One region of the Pseudaquabacterium rugosum genome, then DNA from elsewhere that is predicted to be linked to it. Evidence: predicted binding sites of a transcription regulator. Region 1 holds the regulator's gene; the other holds the start of a gene.
What was found. Region 1 encodes FNR, which switches genes on or off when oxygen is low (the NO sensors DNR and NnrR bind a similar motif). Its sites were predicted from a motif close to TTGATNNNNATCAA; they were not measured.
Positions count from the first base shown of each region.

Region 2: the regulator FNR is predicted to act here: its motif matches at 8,709-8,722, upstream of AACH11_RS15970 (universal stress protein).

Region 1 covers NZ_JBBUTF010000017.1:150,825-161,882, reverse strand. Annotated here, with positions in the region: gene AACH11_RS18380 ((2Fe-2S)-binding protein) at 1-68, shown strand, start outside; gene icd (NADP-dependent isocitrate dehydrogenase) at 196-1,461, opposite strand; gene AACH11_RS18370 (sulfite exporter TauE/SafE family protein) at 1,634-2,410, opposite strand; gene hemN (oxygen-independent coproporphyrinogen III oxidase) at 2,508-3,917, opposite strand; gene fnr (fumarate/nitrate reduction transcriptional regulator Fnr) at 4,120-4,863, shown strand; gene AACH11_RS18355 (nitrogen fixation protein FixH) at 4,984-5,289, opposite strand; gene ccoP (cytochrome-c oxidase, cbb3-type subunit III) at 5,366-6,283, opposite strand; gene AACH11_RS18345 (cbb3-type cytochrome oxidase subunit 3) at 6,315-6,467, opposite strand; gene ccoO (cytochrome-c oxidase, cbb3-type subunit II) at 6,482-7,099, opposite strand; gene ccoN (cytochrome-c oxidase, cbb3-type subunit I) at 7,123-8,562, opposite strand; gene ccoS (cbb3-type cytochrome oxidase assembly protein CcoS) at 8,602-8,823, opposite strand; gene AACH11_RS18325 (heavy metal translocating P-type ATPase) at 8,839-11,058, opposite strand, start outside.
Region 2 covers NZ_JBBUTF010000014.1:138,576-149,633, reverse strand. Annotated here, with positions in the region: gene AACH11_RS16005 (CoA-acylating methylmalonate-semialdehyde dehydrogenase) at 275-1,795, opposite strand; gene AACH11_RS16000 (LysR family transcriptional regulator) at 2,114-3,052, shown strand; partial or broken gene AACH11_RS15995 (YecA/YgfB family protein) at 3,348-3,980, shown strand; gene AACH11_RS15990 (Hsp70 family protein) at 4,126-5,511, opposite strand; gene AACH11_RS15985 (D-amino acid dehydrogenase) at 5,576-6,916, opposite strand; gene AACH11_RS15980 (hypothetical protein) at 7,302-7,520, shown strand; gene AACH11_RS15975 (TetR/AcrR family transcriptional regulator) at 7,606-8,232, shown strand; gene AACH11_RS15970 (universal stress protein) at 8,233-8,655, opposite strand; gene AACH11_RS15965 (metallophosphoesterase) at 8,781-9,593, opposite strand; gene AACH11_RS15960 (phosphoenolpyruvate carboxykinase (GTP)) at 9,732-11,058, opposite strand, start outside.

The DNA of each region.
Region 1 (11,058 bases):
CGTGCCGCCGCCACGGGGTGGCGACCGGCGGCACGGGTCACGAGCAGGTCGTGCGTCTGGCGGGCTGAGGCCCTCCCGCGGGCCGCCACAAGCCGCAACAGACGGCGCCCCCCCGGCGCCTGCGGCCGGCGCGGGCGGATCGACATCCGCGCGCCGCTCCTGCGGTGACCGGCCGAGCGGTCACCGCCACCGCCATCACTCGGCCGGCGTCATCTGGTCGATCAGCACCTGGCCGAATCCCGAGCACGAGACCTGGGTCGCACCGGCCATCAGACGGGCGAAGTCGTAGGTCACGCGCTTGGTCTGCACCGCCCGCTCCATCGCCGCGATGATCAGGTCCGCGGCCTCGGTCCAGCCGATGTGGCGCAGCATCATCTCCGCCGACAGGATCATCGAGCCCGGGTTCACGTAGTCCTTGCCGGCATAGCGCGGCGCCGTGCCGTGCGTGGCCTCGAAGCAGGCGATGGTGTCCGACAGATTGGCGCCCGGGGCGATGCCGATGCCGCCGACCTGGGCCGCCACCGCGTCCGAGATGTAGTCGCCGTTGAGGTTCAGCGTGGCGATGACCGAGTACTCGGCCGGCCGCGTCAGCACCTGCTGAAGGAAGGCGTCGGTGATGACGTCCTTGATGATGATCTCGCGGCCGCTGCGCGGATGGCGCAGGCGGCACCAGGGACCGCCGTCGATCGGCTCGGCACCGAACTCGCGCTGGGCCAGCGCGTAGCCCCAGTCGCGGAAGCCCCCTTCGGTGAACTTCATGATGTTGCCCTTGTGCACCAGGGTGACGTTGGGCTTGTCGTGGTCGATCGCGTACTGGATGGCCTTGCGCACCAGACGCTCCGTGCCCTCGATCGACACCGGCTTGACGCCGATGGCCGAGGTTTCCGGGAAGCGGATCTTGTGCACGCCCATCTCCTCGCGCAGGAAGCGGATCAGGCGCTCGGCCTGCTCGCTGCGCGCCGGGTACTCGATGCCCGCGTAGATGTCCTCGGAGTTCTCGCGGAAGACCACCATGTCGGTCTTCTCGGGCTCCTTCAGCGGCGAGGGCACGCCCTTGTAGTAGCGCACCGGACGCAGGCAGACGTAGAGGTCGAGCTCCTGGCGCAGCGTGACGTTCAGCGAGCGGATGCCGCCGCCGACCGGCGTCGTCAGCGGGCCCTTGATCGACACCAGCGAGGACTTCAGCGCCTCGACGGTCTCCTCCGGCAGCCAGACATCGGGCCCGTACAGCCGCGTGGCCTTCTCGCCGGCATAGACCTCCATCCAGTGGATACGGCGCTCCGCACCGTAGACCCGCTCGACGGCCGCATCCACGACCCGCCGCATCACCGGGGTGACATCGCGGCCGACCCCGTCGCCCTCGATGAACGGGATGATGGGATTCGGCGGGACGATCAGCGCGTGGTCCGCACGGGCGGTGATCTTCTGGCCACCCTCGGGCACCTGGATGTGCTGGTACATGAGCAGGGGACTTTCGTGCCTCTCGGCAGGCTGTGGTTGGACGGTTGCGCGGGATTATGTCGTCGCAGGCTGGCACTGCCAGCCGACGGGCTCTCTCAAGGACACAGCGGCCTGCCCACGGTTGCCCTGCCCCCGCCGGGGACAGGCCGGGCAAGGCCCGGCGCAAAGGCCCTCAGAAGCCGCACCAGGCCGCCACCCGCAGCCACAGCCCATGGCCCAGCGCCCAGGCCGAGGCCGAGGCCAATGCCAGCCCGGCGAGCCGGATCGACATCACGGACCAGCGCTGCGCCCGGCGTGGATCGATCCGATGCCCGGCCAGGCGCCACCACAACCACGGGCCGAACAACAGGCCGGCGGCCGATCCGGCGGCAAAGCCGGTCATGACCAGTGCGCCCTGCCAGGGCCGCGAAGCCAGGGCGGCGACCAGCAGCGCCGACTGCAACAGCCCGCAAGGCCAGGCGGCCCACAGCAGACCCGCGCCGCCCGCGCGCAGCCAGCGTCGTGCATCGACGCGGGCCACGCCGGGGCGCTCGCCGGGCAGCGCGACGACGGCGTGCTGGCCTTGTGGCGGCCGCACCGCGCCCGACCGCTCCATCCAGCCAGGCTGACGCCCCTGCCACAGCAGCCAGACGCCGAGCACCAGCGCCGCGACGTGCAACAGCGTCCACAACGGACGCAGCACGGCCACCGCCTGCCCCAGGGCCGACAGCGCGCCGACGCCAGCCGCCACGACGGCACCGGCTGCCGCATAGGACGACGCCCGGCCCAGATGGAAGGCCAGCAGCGGCAGCAGGTCGGCGACGGACCTTGACGGGGCACAGCCCCCGCCCTCGCCCCCATCGCGCGGCGGCCCGGCCAGGGCCGTGCAGGCGGCCCCGCACATGGCCAGGCAATGTGCGCTGCCCGCCAGGCCCATCAGCACGGCGCTGCTCAGCAGGCTCTGCCACATCTCGGTCCCATCCTCTCGCGCATGCCCTGCGCGTCACACCGATCCGATGACCGGGCCGCGGACCCGCTCCAGGGCCCGGCCAACGCCCGGGATCAGCTCAGATGATGCGCGAGAAACGCTCGCGGGCCTGGTCGGCGCGCAGATGACGGTCGAACACCGCCGCCACCGCCCGCACGAAATACCAGCCCAGGGCCGTGACCTGGATGGCCGCGGGCTCGACCTCGACCAGACCGAGGTTCTGCAACTCGGCCAGTTCATCGAGTTCCGGGCGGAAGTAGTCGCGCACCCGCACCAGATGGGACAGCTCGATCGATTCGAACTCCAGCCGCCCCTGGCACATCAGCGCCATCACCACCGCGCGGCGCAGCAGATCGTCACGGGTGAGGGCCAGGCCGCGCACGACCGGCAGCAGGCCCTGCCGCAGGGCGTCCGCATACTCCTCGATCGTCTTGGCATTCTGGCTGTAGGTCGCGCCCATGCGGCCGATGGCCGACACGCCGAGCGCGATCAGGTCGCAATCGGGCTGGGTGCTGTAGCCCTGGAAATTGCGGTGCAGACGGCCCTGCCGCTTGGCCTGGGCCAGCGCATCGCCCGGCAGCGCGAAATGGTCCATGCCGATGTAGGCATAGCCCAGCGCGTTGAAGCCGCTGATCGCGCTGCCCAGCATCTGCACCCGGGCCTCGGGCCCCGGCAGTTGCAGCGGATCGATGCGGCGTTGCGGCTTGAAGCGCTGCGGCAGATGGGCATAGGCATACAGCGCGATGCGGTCCGGCCGCAGTTCGCCGATGCGCTCGATGGTCTGCGTGAAGCTGGCCGGGGTCTGGCGCGGCAGGCCGTAGATCAGGTCGGCGTTGATCGAGTCATAACGCAACTCGCGGGCGGCCAGCACCAGATCACGCACCAGCTCCCAGGGCTGGACGCGGTGCACGGCTTTCTGCACCTCGACATCGAAGTCCTGCACGCCGAAGCTCAGGCGATTGAAGCCCAGCGTGCGGAAATGCGCCAGCCGCTGCGGCGTGGCCGTGCGTGGATCGACCTCGATCGAGATCTCGGCATTCGGCGCGAGACGGAAGTTCTCGCGCAGCAGGTCCATCAGCCGCGTCAGTTCCTCGTCACTGAGAAAGGTCGGGCTGCCGCCGCCGAAATGCAGCTGGCTGACCGCCTGCCCCCGACCGAGCACCTCGACATGCAAGGCGATCTCGCGCGCCAGCAGGTCGAGATACTCCGCCGCCCGCTCATGGTGCTTGGTGATGACCTTGTTGCAGGCGCAGTAGTAGCAGACCGATTCGCAGAACGGAATGTGCAGGTACAGCGACAGCGGCGGCTTGCCACCGACGGTGGCGCCGGTGGCCCGCTGTTCCAGCGCCTGGCGGTATTCGGCGGCACCGAAGGCCTCGACGAACCGGTCGGCGGTGGGGTAGGAGGTGTAGCGCGGGCCGGGCCGGTCGAGCCGGCGCAGCATCGCCTCGGTGAGGACAGGGACCTCGTCGGCTTGGGCGGTGGACATGGGAGCGGACTGTGCCAAAGCCCGCGCGCCCGGACTTGACCTGCCTCAAGCGCGGCCGAGCGGACACACCGAACAATCCCGCAGACCGACGCGCAGAGGCCTTCCCGGCACGGCCCGCCATCCCGTCGGTCAAGCATCGAACACCCGCGTGGACGGCACGTTTGATCTACCGCAGCCGCCACTCACCCCAGATAATCCGTGCATGACCACGACACCTGACGTCCCGAAGCTGCGGCTCGAGCCCTTCAAGGTCGCCTGCTCCAGCTGCAACCTGCGCGAGCTGTGCCTGCCCGTGGGTCTGTCGCGCGACAACCTCGACCGACTGGACACGCTGGTGGCCACCCGCCGCACGGTCGGCCGCGGCGAATCGCTGTTCCGCGCCGGCGACGCCTTCCAGTCGCTGTACGCGGTGCGCACCGGCTTCTTCAAGACCTGCGTCTCGTCCGAGGACGGCCGCGACCAGGTCACCGGCTTCCAGATGGCCGGCGAACTGCTGGGCCTGGACGGCATCAGCACCGACCTGCACACCTGCGACGCCGTCGCGCTGGAGGACTCGCAGGTCTGCGTGATCCCCTACAACACGCTCGAGGACGTCGCCCGCGACTTCACCGAGCTGCAGCACCAGTTCCACAAGATCATGAGCCGCGAGATCGTGCGCGACCATGGCGTGATGCTGCTGCTGGGCTCGATGCGGGCCGAGGAACGCCTGGCCGCCTTCCTGCTGAACCTCACGCAGCGCCTGCAGGCGCGCGGCTTCTCCGGCTCGGCGCTGATCCTGCGCATGACGCGCGAGGAGATCGGCAGCTACCTCGGCCTGAAGCTGGAGACGGTCAGCCGCACCTTCAGCAAGTTCCAGGACGACGGCATCCTGGAGGTCAAGCAGCGCCAGATCCGCATCATCGACCAGAGCAAGCTGCAGAGCCTGGTCAACGGCGCGAACTGCTGAGTCCGCGGGGCGAAGGGCGCACGGCCGCCCGCAGCGCCTCGCCGGAAACGACGAAGCCCGCACGGCCTGGTGGCCATGCGGGCTTTTTCTCATGTGTCGCGGACGGGCCGCGCCCCCGCTTCAGCGCCCGCGGCCGACGGCATCGGCGGCCGCCGCCGTCGCCGCATGGTTGCGCGCCATCATCGCCGGCGTCTCGCCCGACGGCCGCACGGCCGACTGCACGGTGGCGCGGTCGACCAGTACCTCGTCGGCATGGCGGTAGGCGATGACGGCGGTCGTCAGTCCGGCGACGACGACGGCCAGCGGGCCACCGACGACCAGCCAGACGATGCCGTAACGCCACCAGGGACGCCCGGCCTCCTCGTGGTCGGGGCCCGGGGCCGCGGAACGGACGGAGGAGGCGGCGGCGCGGATCGAATCGGACATGGAAGGGCTCGCGGGTCGGGCCGGGCTGCTCTGCTGCCCGGCGATCAGGAGAGGAACGGGCGTCGGCGCGTCACGCTCACGGCGCGGCGGCGACGGTCGTCTTCTGCGACAGGCTCCAGACGTAGGCCGACAGCACGTGGATCTGCTCCGGGGTCAGGCGCTTGCCGAAGGCGGGCATGACGTTGGTCTTGCCCTGGTTGATGATCGACACGATCTGGCCCTCGCCCCAGCCATGCAGCCAGACCTTGTCGGTCAGGTTGGGCGCACCCAGCACCGGGTTGCCCTTGCCATCCGGACCATGGCAGGCCGCACAGGCGGCGAACTTGCCCTGACCCAGCTGCGCCGCGACGCTGCTGTGCGCACTGCCCGACAGGCTCAGCACGTAGTTGGCGACGTTCTTGACGTCATCGCCACTGCCGACGGCCGCAGCCATCGGCGGCATCATGCCTTGACGCCCTTCGGTGACGGTCTTCTTGATGTAGTCGGCACCGGTGCCGCCCAGCCAGTCGGCGTCGGTCAGGTTGGGAAAGCCCTTGGAGCCGCGGGCGTCCGAGCCATGGCACTGCGCGCAGTTGTTGGCGAACAGCCGCTCGCCGATGCCCATGGCCTGGCCGTCCTTGGCCAGATCCTCGGCCTTCATGGCGGTGAACTTGGCGTAGACCGGGGCCATCGCCTCGTTGGCCTTGGCCTGCTCGGACTCGAGCTGGCCCACGCTCGACCACTTGAACGTGCCGGCATGGGTGCCCAGGCCAGGGTAGAACGTCAGGTAGGCGGCGGCGAAGACGATGGTCAGGATGAACAGGCCCATCCACCAGCGCGGCAGCGGGTTGTTCAGCTCGCGCAGGTCCTCGTCCCAGGTGTGGCCGGTGGTGTTGTCGTTGGCCATCACCTTGCGCTTGCTGGCCACGGCCAGCACGAACACGCAGAAGATCAGCCCGCCGACCGTGATGCCGGCGACCCACAGGGCCCAGCCGGCGTTGATGAAATCACTCATAGAAAACTCTCCGTGAGGGGTGAGTGAAGGCCTAACGGGAGACCTGATCGTCGTCGACGAGCGGCAGACGCTCGGCATCGGCGAAGCCCGCCTGCTGGCGGCGGCTCCAGGCCCAGACGCAGATGCCGACGAACAGCACGAACATCAGCAGCGTGGCGATGCTGCGCAACAGGTTCAGATCCATGTCAGGCCCTCCGGTCACTTGCGGGCCGTGCCCATCACCTGCAGATAGGCGATGACGGCGTCCATCTCGGTCTTGCCCTTGACGTCTTCGGCCGCCTTGGCGATCTCGTCGTCCGCGTAGGGCACGCCCACGGTGCGCAGCGCCTTCATGCGCGGCGCCATGCTGGCGGGATCGATGGTGGCTTCCAGCAGCCAGGGATAGGCCGGCATGTTCGATTCAGGCACCAGATCCCGCGGGTTGTTCAGGTGGATGCGATGCCATTCGTCGCTGTACTTGCCGCCGACGCGGTGCAGGTCGGGACCGGTGCGCTTGCTGCCCCACTGGAAGGGGTGGTCGTAGACGAACTCGCCGGCCAGCGAGATCGGACCGTAGCGCAGCACCTCGGCGCGGAACGGACGGATCATCTGCGAGTGGCAGTTGTAGCAGCCCTCGCGGATGTAGACGTCACGGCCGGCCAGCTGCAGCGCGGTGTAGGGCTTGACGCCCTCGACCGGCTGGGTCGTCGACCGCTGGAAGAACAGCGGCACGATCTCCACCAGACCACCGAAGGCGATGGCCAGCAGGATCAGCACGATCATCAGGGTGTTGCTGGTCTCGATCTTCTCGTGACCGACAGGGGCATGGGATGCCATCGATGTGCTCCTCGATTCAGCGGTCAGGCGTGGGCGGCGACCAGCGGGATGCGGGCCGTCGTCACCTTGCCGACCTGCACGGTCTTGATCGTGTTCCAGGCCATGATCAGCATGCCGGTGAGGTACAGCGCACCCCCGCCGAGACGGATCACGTAGAACGGGAAGGTGGCCTTGACGCTCTCGACGAAGGTGTAGACCAGCGTGCCGTCCGGGTTGACCGCGCGCCACATCAGGCCCTGCATCACGCCGGCGATCCACATCGCGGCGATGTAGAGCACGATGCCGATGGTGGCGACCCAGAAGTGCAGCTCCACCGCACGGGTCGAGTACATCTTCTCGCGGCCGAACATGCGCGGGATCAGGTGGTACAGCGAGCCCATCGAGATCAGGCCCACCCAGCCCAGGGCACCCGAGTGCACGTGGCCGACGGTCCAGTCCGTGTAGTGCGACAGCGCGTTGACGGTCTTGATCGACATCATCGGACCCTCGAAGGTCGACATGCCGTAGAACGACAGCGAGACGATCAGGAACTTCAGGATCGGGTCGTCACGCAGTTTGTGCCAGGCACCCGACAGGGTCATGATGCCGTTGATCATGCCGCCCCAGCTCGGTGCCAGCAGCACCAGCGAGAAGATCATGCCGACCGACTGCGCCCAGTCCGGCAGCGCCGTGTAGTGCAGGTGGTGGGGGCCCGCCCACATGTAGGTGAAGATCAGCGCCCAGAAGTGGACGATCGACAGGCGGTAGCTGTAGACCGGACGGCCGGCCTGCTTGGGGATGTAGTAATACATCATCCCCAGGAAGCCCGCGGTCAGGAAGAAGCCCACGGCGTTGTGGCCGTACCACCACTGCACCATCGCGTCCTGCACGCCGGCATAGGCCGAGTACGACTTCGTCAGGCTGACCGGAATCTCGGCCGAGTTGACGATGTGCAGCAGCGCCACCGCCAGGATGAAGGCGCCGAAGAACCAGTTGGCGACGTAGATGTGGCGGACCTTGCGGGTGCCCACCGTGCCGAAGAAGACCACGGCGTAGGCCACCCACACGATGGCGATCAGGATGTCGATCGGCCATTCGAGCTCGGCGTATTCCTTGCCCGTGGTCATGCCCAGCGGCAGCGTGATGGCCGCCAGCAGGATCACGACCTGCCAGCCGACGAAGGTGAACATGGCCAGGCGCGGCATGAACAGGCGCGTCTGACAGGTGCGCTGCACGACGTGGTAGCTGGTGGCGAACAGCACCGAGCCGCCGAAGGCGAAGATCACCGCGTTGGTGTGCAGCGGCCGCAGTCGTCCGTAGCTCAGCCACGGGATGCCCGCCGTCAGGTCGGGAAAGGCAAGCTGCGCGGCGACGATGACGCCGACCAGCATGCCCACGATGCCCCACAGCACAGCGACGAGGGCGAATGCACGCACCACGGTATCGCTGTAGACCGGTGAAGCGCTGGTGGCATTGGAAGCCATGGACTCCTCCTAGGAAAAAATCTCGACGGGTCGCGGTTTTCAGACGCGCGAATGCCCCGACCCTGGACCTGGGTATTGTTCGGCCGACGACCCCGCCGGGGATTGATCGCCATCAACGGGCTCGGGATCGGTCGCCAGAATGCGTGTGCCCTCTCGCTCGAGGTCATCGAACTGGCCGCGGTTCAGGGCCCAGCCGAAGACGCCGATGATCCCGAGCACCAGCACGGCCGACAGCGGAATCAGCAACCACAGGATGTCCATCGGTGCTCCGTCGTCTCAGCGGGCCAGCCGCAGCGAATTGCCGATCACGAACAGCGAACTGCTGGCCATGCCCAGGCCGGCGGCCCAGGGCGGCAGCCAACCGGCCATCGCCAGCGGAATGCACACGGCGTTGTAGGCGGCGGCCCAGCCCAGGTTCTGCCGCACCACGCGCAAGGTGCGCCGGGCCAACGCCCGGGCGCGCAACAGATCGTCGAGCCGGCCACGCACCAGCACCGCATCGGCATGGGCGCGGGCGACCAGTGCGCCCTGCCCCATCGCCAGGGAAATGTCGGCCTGCGCCAGCACCGGCGCATCGTTGATGCCGTCGCCGACCATGGCCACCACATGACCGGCCGCCTGCGCGGCCTGCACCTCGGCCAGCTTGGATTCCGGTGTCGCGTCGCCGATCGCCTGGCGCAGTCCCAGGCGCTGCGCCATGGCCCGAGCGCGCGCCGCGCGGTCGCCGGACAGCAGGCACAGCGTCAGCCCTTCGGCCTGCAGCGCGGCCACGGTCTGTGCCGCGCCGTCGCGCAGCACCTCGTCGAAGCGCACGTGCAGCAGCGGACGACCTTCCCGGCCCAGCCAGACCGCAGGACCGTCCTGCAGGGCATCGTCCTCGGCCCACGCCGGCGACGTGCCGTCAGCGGCCGGCCGCACATGGGCCAGCGAGCCCAGGCGCCATTCGCGGCCCTCGGCGTCACGGGCGCACAGCCCGCCGCCCGCGACCTCGCGCAGATCGGACCAGACGGTGCCCGACGGCTCGGCCGCCGCCGCCAGCGCGCGCGACAGCGGATGACCGGACCAGCCCGCCAGCGCCGCGGCCTGCGCCAGCAGCGCCGCCTGGCGCTGCGCCGACGCATCGCCCGCCGGCCCCTCGCCGACATCGGGCAGCAGCCGGACCTCGCCCAGGCTGAGGCGGTCCTCGGTCACGGTGCCGGTCTTGTCCAGATACAGGCGGTCGATGCGGGTGAGCGTCTCCAGCGCATCGAGCCGCTGCAGCAGCACGCCGTGGCGGGCCAGCGCGCGGGCGGCCGACAACAGCGCGGACGGCACGGCCAGCGACAGCGCGCACGGGCAGGTGACGATCAGCACCGAGACCGCGACCCACACCGCACGCGACGGGTCGATCACGCTCCAGACCGCCGCCGAGCCCGCGGCCAGCACCAGCACCGCCCAGAGGAAGGGGCCGGCCCAGCGGTCGGCCAGCCGGGCCAGCGCCGGACGCTGGGTCAGCGCGTCGCGCATCAGCGCGACGATGGCCTCCAGGCGCGTGTCATCGCCCACGCGCTCGACACGCATCAGCACCGGATCACCCAGGTTCAGGCTGCCGGCGACCACCGTCGAGCCCGGCTCCTTGGCCACCGGCAGCGACTCGCCGCTGAGCAGCGACTCGTCCGCCGTGGTCCGCCCCTCGATCAACACCCCGTCGGCGGCGAAGGCCTGGCCCGCCGGCACGCGCACGCGGTCACCCGGCAGCAGGCGCTGGACGCTGACGGATTCGACCGTCCCGTCCTCGGCCACACGCCAGGCGGTCTGCGGCATGCCTTCGAGCGCGGCCTCCAGCGTCTGGGCGACGCGGTGGCGGGCCCGCGTCTCCAGCAACCGGCCACCGAGCAGGAAGCTGACGAACATCGTCATCGAGTCGAAATAGACCTCGTGGCCGAACAGGCCCTGCGGATCGAAGGTGGCGCCGCTGCTGGCGACGAAGGTGACGGCGATGCCGAGGGCCACCGGCACATCCATGCCGATGCGCCGTGCCCGCAGGCTGCGCCACGCCCCCTGGAAGAACGGACCACAGGAGAAGACCAGAACCGGCAGGCTCATCAGCCAGCTGCCCCAGTTCAGCAGCTGGCGCAGGTCCGGTTCGAGCTCGTTGCCGTGGGCGACGTAGCTGGGCGTGGCCATCATCATCACCTGCATCGCGCAGAAGGCGGCGACGAAGAGCTGCCACAGCGCCCGGCGCTGCTCGATGCGGCGCGCCTCGCGCGCGTCGGCCGCGGCATCGGGCAGCGCGCCGTAGCCGGCCGCGCGCACCGCCTGCACCAGCGCGGAGGCACGGGTGCGCGCGGGCTGCCAGCGCACGCGCGCGCGCTCGCCCGCCGCACTGACGGTGGCCTCGATCACACCGGGCACCCGGCGCAGCGCGTCCTCGACCAGGCCGGCACAGGCCGCACAGTGCATGCCCGTGATGCGCAGCGACGAATCCGCCAGCGTCTGGCCACCGGCCCCGGTGTC
Region 2 (11,058 bases), on a different contig from region 1:
GACAGCGGTGCCTTCTTGAGCGTCCCGTTTGCGAGACGACACTCAGGACGAACGGATTGAACCCGACAAGCGTGCAGAACTGAAAGCGCGACCTGCAACGGTTACGCGTGATTCCACCCGGCCCCTCGTCTCCAACCCGTTGTCACAAAACGGTTATTTTTATGTTTGACCGGCCTTCACCGGATCTTTACCGAGGCCCGAAAACTGTCGTAGTTACACAACAGTGCAGGCGGAACGTGCTGATTCGCAGCCTCACGCCCCGCCTGTGGCGGCCTTACTTCGACACCGGGAAGCCGAACTCGGGGCCCTTGGCGATGCTCTCGGGCCAGCGCTGCATGACGCTCTTCTGCTTGGTGTAGAAGCGCACGCCCTCTTCGCCGTAGGCGTGCATGTCGCCGAACAGGCTCTTCTTCCAGCCGCCGAAGCCGTGCCAGGCCATCGGCACCGGGATCGGCACGTTGACGCCGACCATGCCGACCTCGACCCGGCGCGAGAACTCGCGCGCGATGCCGCCGTCGGTGGTGTAGATCGCCACGCCGTTGCCGAACTCGTGGGCGTTGATCAGCTTGAGCGCCGAGGCGAAGTCCGGCACGCGCACGCAGGCCAGCACCGGGCCGAAGATCTCTTCCTTGTAGATCGTCATCTCGGGCGTCACGTGGTCGAACAGCGTGCCACCGGTGAAGAAGCCGCCCTCGAAGCCCGCCACCTTCAGGCCGCGGCCGTCGACCACCAGCTGGGCGCCTTCCTCGACGCCCTTGCCGATGTAGCCCTCGATGCGGTCACGCGCCTGGGCGGTGACGATCGGGCCCATCTCGGCCTTCAGGTCCATCGGGTCGGTCACGTTCAGCGTGCGGGCGCGCTCGGCCACCTTGGCGACGACCTGGTCGGCGATGTCGCCGACCAGCACCGCCACCGAGATCGCCATGCAGCGCTCGCCGGCCGAGCCGTAGGCCGCGCCGACCAGCGCGTCGACGACCTGGTCGACGTTGGCGTCGGGCATGGCCACCAGGTGGTTCTTGGCGCCGCCGAGCGCCTGCACGCGCTTGCCGTGCTTCGCGCCGGTCTCGTAGATGTACTGGGCGATCGGGGTCGAGCCGACGAAGCTGACGGCGCGCACGTCCGGATGGGTCAGCAGCGTGTCGACGGCCAGCTTGTCGCCCTGGACGACGTTGAAGACGCCGTCGGGCAGACCGGCCTGCTTGAGCAGGCGGGCCATCAGGATGGCCGGGCTCGGATCGCGCTCGCTGGGCTTGAGGATGAAGGCGTTGCCGGTGGCGAGTGCGACCGGGAACATCCACATCGGGACCATGCAGGGGAAGTTGAACGGCGTGATGCCGGCCACCACGCCCAGCGGCTGGCGCAGCACGTGGTTGTCGATGCCGGTCGAGACCTGGTCGGTGAAGCCGGTCTTCAGCAGCTGCGGCACGCCGCAGGCGAATTCCAGGATGTCGATGCCGCGGGCAACCTCGCCCTGGGCGTCGGTGAAGACCTTGCCGTGCTCGGCGCTGATCATCGCGGCCAGCTCGTCGCGGTGCGCGTTCATCAGCTCCAGGAACTTCAGCAGCACGCGGGCGCGGCGGATCGGCGGCACGTCGGCCCAGGCCGGCTGGGCCTTCTTGGCGCTGGCGATCGCGGCCTCGACCTCGTCGACCGATGCCAGCGCGACCTGGCGTGCGACGGCACCGGTGGACGGGTTGAACACGGCCTGGCTGCGGCCGCTGCGGCCGGCGACGGCTTCGCCGCCGATGAAGTGACCGACGTCGGCCGAGGAGGTGAAGGCTGCGGGTGCGCCCATGGTCGTGATGCTCCGTGACGAGGGGGGATGGGGAATGGACGGCAGTCTAGGCAGCCCCCCGGAACGCGACCAGACGGCCGGCGCTGGACTTGTTGTTCACGAGACTGAACAATCCTCCGTGAAAACGCTGAACAAACCCGCCGCATGAACCCGTCCGCCCCTGCCGATCCGCCCACGGCCCCGACCCGGGTCCCGGCAGACGCCACACGGCCATCGACCGGGCCCGGGCCCGACGCGGCCGCTCAGCCCAGCCCGCAGGCCGGTGCCAGTGGCGACGGCCCGACCGCGCCTGCCGGCAGCGAGGCAGCGCCCGCACCAATGGCCGATGCGCGGCGCGACGTGCGCGTCGAGAGCCTCTGGGGCCATCTGCACTGGCTGGGGGTGCTGGGCCTGCACGGCAGCTACACCGCCGCGGCCCGGCGGCTGGGCGTCAGCAAGGCCGCGGTCAGCCAGCGCATGGCCGAACTCGAACGGGCCGCCGGCGTGCCGCTGGTCTCACGCACCACCCGCAGCGTGCGGCTGACCGAGGCCGGACAGCGCCTGGTCGACGGCACCGGCAGCGCCTATGCGCAGATCGCGGCCGCCTTCGCCGGCATCCAGGACCTGGCCTCGGCGCCGCAGGGCCGGGTCCGGGTGACGGCCCCGGTGGCGCTGGCCCGCCAGCAGATCATGCCGCTGCTGCCGGACTTCCTGCGCGAGCACCCGCAGGTGCGCATCGAGCTCGATCTGTCGGACCGGCTGGTGGCGCTGGCCCCCGAGGGCTTCGATCTGGCCATCCGCCACACCCACGCGCCGCCCGAGACCCACGTGGCCTGGACGCTGTGCGCGACGCGCTCGCTGCTGGTGGCCAGCGCCGGCTACCTGCAGGAGCGTGGCGTGCCGGCCGTGCCCGGGGATCTGGTGCGTCACGACTGCCTGCACTACCTGCGTCCCGGCGACACGCCGGCCTGGCAGTTGCAGCATGCGGACGGCCGCAAGCAGACGGTGCCGGTGGCCGGCTGCCTGGCCGCAGGCAACAGCGAGATCCTGCGCGAGGCGGCGATCGCCGGCCTGGGCATCGCCCTGCTGCCGGACTTCAGTGCGCAGGGCGCGCTGCGCGACGGGCGGCTGCGGGTGGTGCTGCCGGACTGGCAGCCGGTGGGCAGCTTCGGCGGCCAGCTCTACGCGATCCGGCCCTACAGCCCGCACGTGCCACGGGCGGTGCAGGCGCTGGTGGCCCATCTGCGCGAGCGCCTGCGCGCGGGCTTCGCGCCCTGAAGGTCCCCGTCCAGGGCAAAAAAAGAGCGCCTGCCAGTTGCCCGGCAGGCGCGCAAAGTCCTCAGAAAGGACGTCGTTGGGACAGGTTGCCGATGACGGCGGCCTTCAAGACGGTCGCTCAGGCCTCGCACCCCAGCCCCTGGACGATCCGGGGCGCTGGCGGCGGCTACCGCATCCACAGACCTTGCGGCCTGTAGGCATGCGCACACTATGCCCTTCAAACCGGGGGGCATGACATCCCTAAATCCACCATCGCGGCGCTTGACAGATTCTGATAACAGCCAACCCGCCCACGATGCGCGTCATGGGCGGGCCGTCGGTCTGCCGCCGAGCGGGGCGTCGCGGGCGACAATGGCGCATGCCTGCCAAGCCCCCTGCCCCGCCTTCACGCCCGCCGCGCCGCGCCCCGCCCGCGCAAGGCCCCGCTCACGCGCCGCGCACCGCGCGGCCGGAGGTCGCCGCCACCGGGCGGGTGCTCGACCTCGACGCGCTGCAGGCCCTGCTCGACACCTTGCCCGCCACCTTCGACGGCCTGGACGTGGTGCAGATCGACGGTTATCTGTGCGGTCTGCTGCTGCAGCCGCAGCCGGTGCCCGAGGCGCGCTGGCTGCCGCCGGTGATCGACCTCGACGGCAAGCAGGCCCCGACCCGCTTCGACCGCGAATCCCTGGCCGCCACGCTGCGGGCACGGCTGGACGAACTGCACCAGGCCATCGCCGGCCGCCAGTGGTTCGACCCCTGGATCTACGAGCTGGACGAGGAGGCCACACCCGGTGAAATGGTGTTGCCCTGGGTCGCCGGCTTCGCCACCGCGGTCGACCTGTTCCCGGCGCTGATGGACGAACACGAGGACGCGCTGCTGGAGCCGCTGGCCACGCTCTACCGCCACTTCGATCCCGAGGACCTGGAGGACGCGGACGAACTGCTGGCCGAGATCGAGACCCTCGCGCCGCCGGAGAGCCTGGACGAGGCGGTCGAGGACCTGGTGCGCAGCGTGCTGCTGATGGCCGACGTCGTGCATCCGCAGGCCGCCGCGCGGCCCGCGGCCCCGCGCCAGGGCGCGGGCGCGCCGCTCAGGCGCCGTACAGGCGCCGCGCCTGCAGGCCCAGACCGCGCGCCACCGAGGCCAGACGATCGCCGTGGACCACGCGGGCCTGCGGACAGCGCGCCGCGATCGCCGCGGTCAAGGGGCGCAGGCCGGTCGAACCCCCGGTGAAGTACAGCGTGTCGACCTGATCGGCACGCAGGCCGGCCCGCCGCAGCGTCTCCTCCAGCGCGTCGGCGATGCGGCGCAGGTCGGGCTGCAGCGCGGCCAGCGCCAGCGGCGCGTCCAGCGGCAGGCGCAGGCCGCGCTCGATGTCGTCGACGGCGAGTTCGGCCGCGGCGGTGGCCGCCACGGCATCGACCGCCTCCAGCGCATCGGACAGCGCGATCTTGGCGCCCTCGGCGCGCGCCAGCAGCGCATGGCCGAGCTGCTCGCGCAGCACGTGCAGCAGGCGGGCGTGGTGGCGCGCGTCGGCATAGTCGCCCTTCATGCGCGCGATCTCGGCCACCCGCGACGGCTGCTGCGCGGCATGCACCAGATGCCAGGTCGCCAGATCGAAGTAGATGCGGCTGGGCACCTCGCGGCCGCTGGGGCCGCGGGTGCGGTAGCCGCAGGCCGGCAGCAGCAGGGCCAGATCGATGTGGCGGTCGAAATCGGTGCCGGCCACGTGCACGCCGTGGCTGGCCAGGATGTCGTCGGCACGGTCCAGGCGGGCACGGCGTTGCGGGCCCACGCGCACGATGGAGAAGTCCGAGGTGCCGCCGCCGATGTCGGCCACCAGCACCCGCTCCTCGGCCTGCAGGCCAGCCTCGTGGTCGAGCGCCGCGGCGATGGGCTCGAACTGGAAGGCGACCTCGCGCAGGCCGGCGGCCCGGGCGGCGGCTTCCAGTTCGGCCTGGGCCTGGGCATCGCGCTGCGGGTCGTCATCGACGAAATGCACCGGGCGGCCGAGCACCGCGTGCTGCGGCAGCGGGCGATCGGGTGCGGCCACGCGGGCCTGCTCCAGCAGGCGGCCGAGCAGGTGGCCGACCACGTCCTGGCCACGCACCGCATGGCCGGCGCCGATGTCGGTGGCCTGGCCGGCCAGCGCACTGCCGAGGATGCTCTTGATCGAGCGCATCAGCCGGCCTTCACGGCCCTCGCGGTAGGCGGCGAGCGCGGCGCGGCCGTAGAGCCGGCGCGGCGCCTGGGCGCCGCGGGGCAGGTCCTCGATGTCGTAGAAGACGGCACTCGGCAGGGTGACGTCCGCGCCTTCGAGGGGCACCAGGCGGACACCGTCGGCGGCCTGGGCGTCGGCCAGGGCCAGCGCCGAGTTGGAGGTACCGAAATCGATCGCGCACCAGTCGGCGCGGACATCCGGGCGGGATTCAGGGGCAGCGCCGGGACGCGCGGGAGACGAGACGGGATCGGACATGTGCGGGCATTCTAGGAGGCGGGCCGCCCGCCCGGCCCGCCGCGGCGGCGCCGCGCCGGGGGCCTCAGCCGCGCGCGGGCACCGCGACCATCGGCCGGCGCGCCGGCAGATCGCTGCCGCAGAAGCGGAAGTCGAGTGCCGGCTGGCGGCCGCTGATCAGCTCGGCCATCGCCTTGCCGGAGCCCGCGCCATGGGTCCAGCCCAGCGTGCCGTGGCCGGTGTTCAGCCACAGATTGGGCAGGCGGCTGCGGCCGATCAGGGGCACGTTGTCCGGCGTGCTGGGGCGCAGGCCGGTCCAGTAGTTGGGCTCGGAGGTGTCGGCCACGCCGGGGAACAGCTCCTCGTAGCGGCGCACCAGGGCCTCGCAACGTGCGCGGGCGGTGCGGCTGTCCAGGTTCGTGTCATAACCGGCCATCTCGGCGGTGCCGGCGATGCGGATGCGGTCGCCCAGGCGGCTGATCGCGATCTTGCGCGTGTCGTCGAGCAGGCTGACCACGCTGGCGGCCTCCGGCCGCTTGAGCTTCATCGTCGCCGAGTAGCCCTTGGCCGGGTACAGGTTGAGCGAGACGCCGAGCGGACGCAGCAACGGCACGCTGTACGAACCGAGCGCGACGACGAACTGCGCGCCCTCCAGGCGCTGGGCCTGGCCGGTCAGACGGTCGCGCAGGCGGGCGGCGACGACGCGGCCGCCGGCCGTCTCCAGCGCCTCGATGTCGGTGTCGAACATCATCCGCGCGCCGGCCTCGCGGCAGCGGCGGGCCAGCTGCTGGGTGAAGACCAGCGCGTCGCCCGATTCGTCGCTGGGTGTGAAGGTGCCGCCGTGGATGTTCGGGCCGAAGGCGGCCAGCGCGGGCTCGACCTTGAGCACCGCCTCGCGGTCCAGCACGCGGCGGTCGACGCCGTACTGGCGCATCAGCTCGGCGGCCTTGGCGCCGGATTCGAAATCGGCCTGCGACGAGAAGAAGTGCAGGATGCCGCGCTCCAGCCGGTCATAGACGATGCCGGTGTCGGCGACCACGGCCTTGAGCGCCTCGTGGCTGTAGCTGCCGAGTGCCACCAACTGGCGCACGTTGCGCGCGAAGGCCGCGTCCGAGCACTGGGTCAGGAAGCTCAGGCCCCAACGCCACTGCTGCGGGTCCAGCCGCGGGCGGAACAGCAGCGGCGAATCGTCACGCAGCAGCCACTTGGCGACCTTGAGCGGCGCGTCCTTGCTGGCCCAGGGCTCGCAGAAGCTGACCGAGATCTGGGCGCCGTTCGCATAACTGGTTTCCAGCGCCGCATCGGGCTGGCGGTCGACGACGATGACCTGGTGGCCGGCCTGCAGCAGATGCCAGGCAGTGCTGATGCCGATGATGCCGGCACCGAGCACGACGATCGGGGCGGCGGAGGAACGGGTCGGGGACATGGCGGGCTCCGGTGCGGGCAGCGATGCCGGCATCTTCGGCGCGAGCGGCCGTCGACATGAAGCGGCATTCATGGAATTCCGACTCCATCAGCTGTACTGATGGAAGCCGATGGCCCGACCGACCCGATCCGGCCGCGCCCGCCGAGGCGGCGGCCCCCAGGCGCCGATCCACTCATCCCCCCCGGACACGTGATGTCGTGCGCACCGGACACGGCAGGACCGGGGGATCCGGCAATTCGTCGCAGCGCTGTCATCGACCTGATGCCAGACTGTTTCCCCATGCGCGCTCGTGGTCAGCGCGGCGTCCTGCGGTCCGGGACGCCGATGCCCGCCCTGCCGCGCCCACCGGCACACGCCGACTGCAACCCCCCATTTCCGTCCGACCATGGCCCTGCCCGCCCTGACCTCGATGACCCGCTGGTTGCGCCAACGCGGACGCGGTCAGGTGCGAACGCCGGAGCCCGCGGATCTCGGCACCGCCTTCGGCATGGAATGCTGGCTCGATGAGTCCGCGCCGGCGCCGCTGGGCGCCTCCGCGCCGGCGGACAAGCCGGCCGGCCGCCGCTGGTGGCCCGGCCGTCGCCAGGGCAGCGGCCAACGGTGAACCCGGCGCGGGCGTGCTGAACTGATCAGTTCACACGGCGTCCGGGAGGTTCACGGCGGCGTCCACAGGCGTAGACTCGCCCGCCGTGAGCACCAAACTGAGTTTCCGACAGAAGGTCCATCTGGCCCGCGAGGACGCGATCGTCACCGCGGTCAAGCGCCTGCTCGCCGACAAGGGCTTCGACCTGATGACGGTCGACGAGGTGGCGGCCGAGGTCGGCATCGCCAAGGCCAGCCTCTACAAGCACTTCCCGTCGAAGGAGGCGCTGGCCGCCGCGGCGATGGTGCAGGTGATGGACAGCGCGCTGGCCGAGAGCGCGCGGCTGCAGGCCGATGCCGGCCTGGATGCCGGTGCGCGGCTGCGGGAGATCACCCGCTGGACGCTGCGCACGCAACTGGCCGGCGAGATGCCGACGCTGCCCAGCGAAAACTCCAGCCTGCGCGCCGCCCTGCTGGCCCACGAGGGCTACATGACGCGGCTGATGGACTTGAGCGACCGGCTCGGTGAGTGGATCGTCCAGGCCCAGGCCGACGGCACGATCGATCCGGCGCTGCCGCCGGAGGTCGTGCTCTACACGGTGTTCGCCCGCGCCTGCGACCCGGTGGTCGGGTTCCTGAAGGCCGGCGGGCGGCACGACGATGCGGCCATCGTCGAACACGTGATGCGCAGCTGCTTCGGCGGCCTGCAGACGCGGCCGCCGAGCGCCGCGTGATCAGCGGATGATCAGCACCGGGGTCTTGCAGTGGGCCATCACCTTGGTGGTGGTCGAGCCCAGCACCAGCGTGCCCAGCAGGCCGTGGCCATGCGAGCCCATCATCACCAGATCGAACTCGCCCTTGGCGGCGACGGCGGCGATGACGTCGGACGCGGCGCCGGTCTTGGCGACGAACTCGGCCTCGATCTTCTGCTTCTTGAAGAAGGTGCGGATCGGCTTGAAGACCTTGTCGCTCTCCTCGGCGTAGTAGCCCTGCAGCGTGGCCTTGTCGAGCACGGCGGCCGCGCGCGGCGGCACCGGGGTGGCCACGTGCAGCAGCGTGTACTGCTGCGTCGGGCCCAGCCATTCGTCGTGGGCGGCCAGATAGGCCAGCATGCGCTTGGTGAACGGGCTGCCGTCGACGGGCACGAGGATCTTCATGGGGGCTCCTGGTTCAGGGTGAGGTCAGTATCGCGCCAGCCGAGCGGCCGGGCTTGTCGGACATCAAGGGCGAAGCCCGGTTCCGCCATGCCGGTGGCCGGTGGCCGTGCACAGGCCGCGTGCGCTCACGCCACGGTCGGCAGCGGCACCTCGATCAGGCGCAAGGGGTCGTGGCCGTCGGCCTCGCCCTTGCGCGCCAGGCCGCGGGCCTGGCTGATGACCCGGGCCGGTGCGCGGCCCTCGCCGCGCTCGACCGCGTAGTCGTGACGGCAGTGCACATGGCCGTGCAGCCACAGGTCGGCCAGCGGGATCAGCGCATCGTCGGCATTGCAGAAGCTGGCGGTGCCGGGCTGCTGGCCGAAGCGTCGATCGCCACTGCGCAGGCTGGGCGCGAAATGGGTGATGACGACGGTGGCGTCCCAGCGCTGGCCGGCCGGCAGGGCCTCGGGCGTGCGGGCCAGTTCGTCGGCGAGCCAGTCGCGGCAGGCCAGGGCCTGCTCGCGCAGGCGCTCGGCATCGAGCGGCTGGCCGCCGACGGTCGCCCGCATCAGGCGCTGGAAGTAGCTGGCGGCCCGCATCGCGCGCGGCCGCTGGGCCTCGCCCAGGCCGTCGAAATCGCTCCAGCGGACGGTGCCGAGAAAGCGCACGCGCCGCCCGTCACGGTCGGCCAGCACGCAGGCCTCGCGTTCGAGCAGGCGGATGCCGCAGCGCTCGGCGTGCTCGCGCAGCGCCGGCCAGGCTTCGTCGAGCTCGCGGCCGTCGAACTCGTGGTTGCCGGCCACCATCAGCACCGGCACCGGCCAGCCGGCGAAGCGTTCGAGCGCGGACCAGGTGGTGTCGATGTCGCCGGCCAGCACCAGCAGGTCGGCGCCGGGCGCCGGGCGCGGATCGAAATCCTCGGTTTCGAGGTGCAGGTCGGACAGCAGTTGCAGGTGCATCAGCGGCGCGGCGCGCCGCGGCCGCAGGCCGCACGCACCCGGTTGGGCCATGAAAAAAGGCCCGTCCACCCCGGGCAGGGTGGACGGGCCGTCGCAGTGTAGGGCGGGCGCGGTGCTGCAGCGGCGCGCCGTGGCCGATCAGGCCAGATCGGCCTCGATGCGGGCCTTGATCTGGCCGAGCTCGGCCGGCAGGCGCGCGGCCAGCTGGGCGAACAGCTCGCCGTGCAGCGCCATCTCGGCGCGCCAGGCGTCACGGTCGATCGAGACCACGCTGTCGAACTGCGCGCGGCTGAAGTCCAGGCCGGTGAAGTCCAGGTCCTCGTAGCGCGGGCTGGTGCCGAACAGGTTGGCGTCGCCACCGGCCTGGCCCTCGATGCGCTCCAGCATCCACTTCAGGACGCGGGCGTTGTCGCCGTAGCCCGGCCAGACGAACTTGCCGTCGGCGCCCTTGCGGAACCAGTTGACGCAGTAGATGGCCGGCAGCTTGGCGCCCGCGGCTTCCAGCGTGGCGCCCAGCTTCAGCCAGTGGCCGAAGTAGTCGCCCATGTGGTAGCCGGCGAAGGGCAGCATCGCGAACGGGTCGCGGCGCACCACGCCCTGCGCGCCGAAGGCGGCGGCGGTGGTCTCCGAGCCCATCGTGGCGGCCATGTAGACGCCTTCGGCCCAGTTGCGGGCCTCGGTGGCCAGCGGCACGGTGGTCGAGCGGCGGCCGCCGAAGATGAAGGCGTCGATGGCCACGCCCTTGGCGTCGTCCCAGGCCGGGTCCAGCACCGGGTTGTTGGTGGCGGCCACGGTGAAGCGGGCGTTCGGGTGGGCGGCCTTGGCGCCGGTTTCCTTGGCGATGGCCGGCGTCCAGTCCTTGCCCTGCCAGTCGATGGCGTGGGCCGGGGCGTCGCCGTCCATGCCTTCCCACCACACGTCACCGTCGTCGGTCAGCGCGACGTTGGTGAAGATCACGTCGCGCTTGAGCGACTCCATGCAGTTCGGGTTGGTCTTGAAGTTGGTGCCCGGGGCGACGCCGAAGTAGCCGGCTTCCGGGTTGATCGCGTAGAGCTTGCCGTCGGCCGCCGGCTTGATCCAGGCGATGTCGTCACCGATGGTGGTGACCTTCCAGCCGGCGAAGCTGGCCGGCGGCACCAGCATGGCGAAGTTGGTCTTGCCGCAGGCGCTCGGGAAGGCGGCGGCGACGTGGTACTTCTTGCCGGCCGGGTTGGTCACGCCCAGGATCAGCATGTGCTCGGCCAGCCAGCCCTGGTCGCGGCCCATCATCGAGGCGATGCGCAGCGCGAAGCACTTCTTGCCCAGCAGCGCGTTGCCGCCGTAGCCCGAGCCGTAGGACCAGATCTCGCGCGTCTCGGGGTAGTGGACGATGTACTTGGTCTTGTTGCAGGGCCAGGCGCTGTCCTTCTGGCCGGCCTCCAGCGGCGCGCCGACGGTGTGCACGCAGGGCACGAACTCGCCGTCA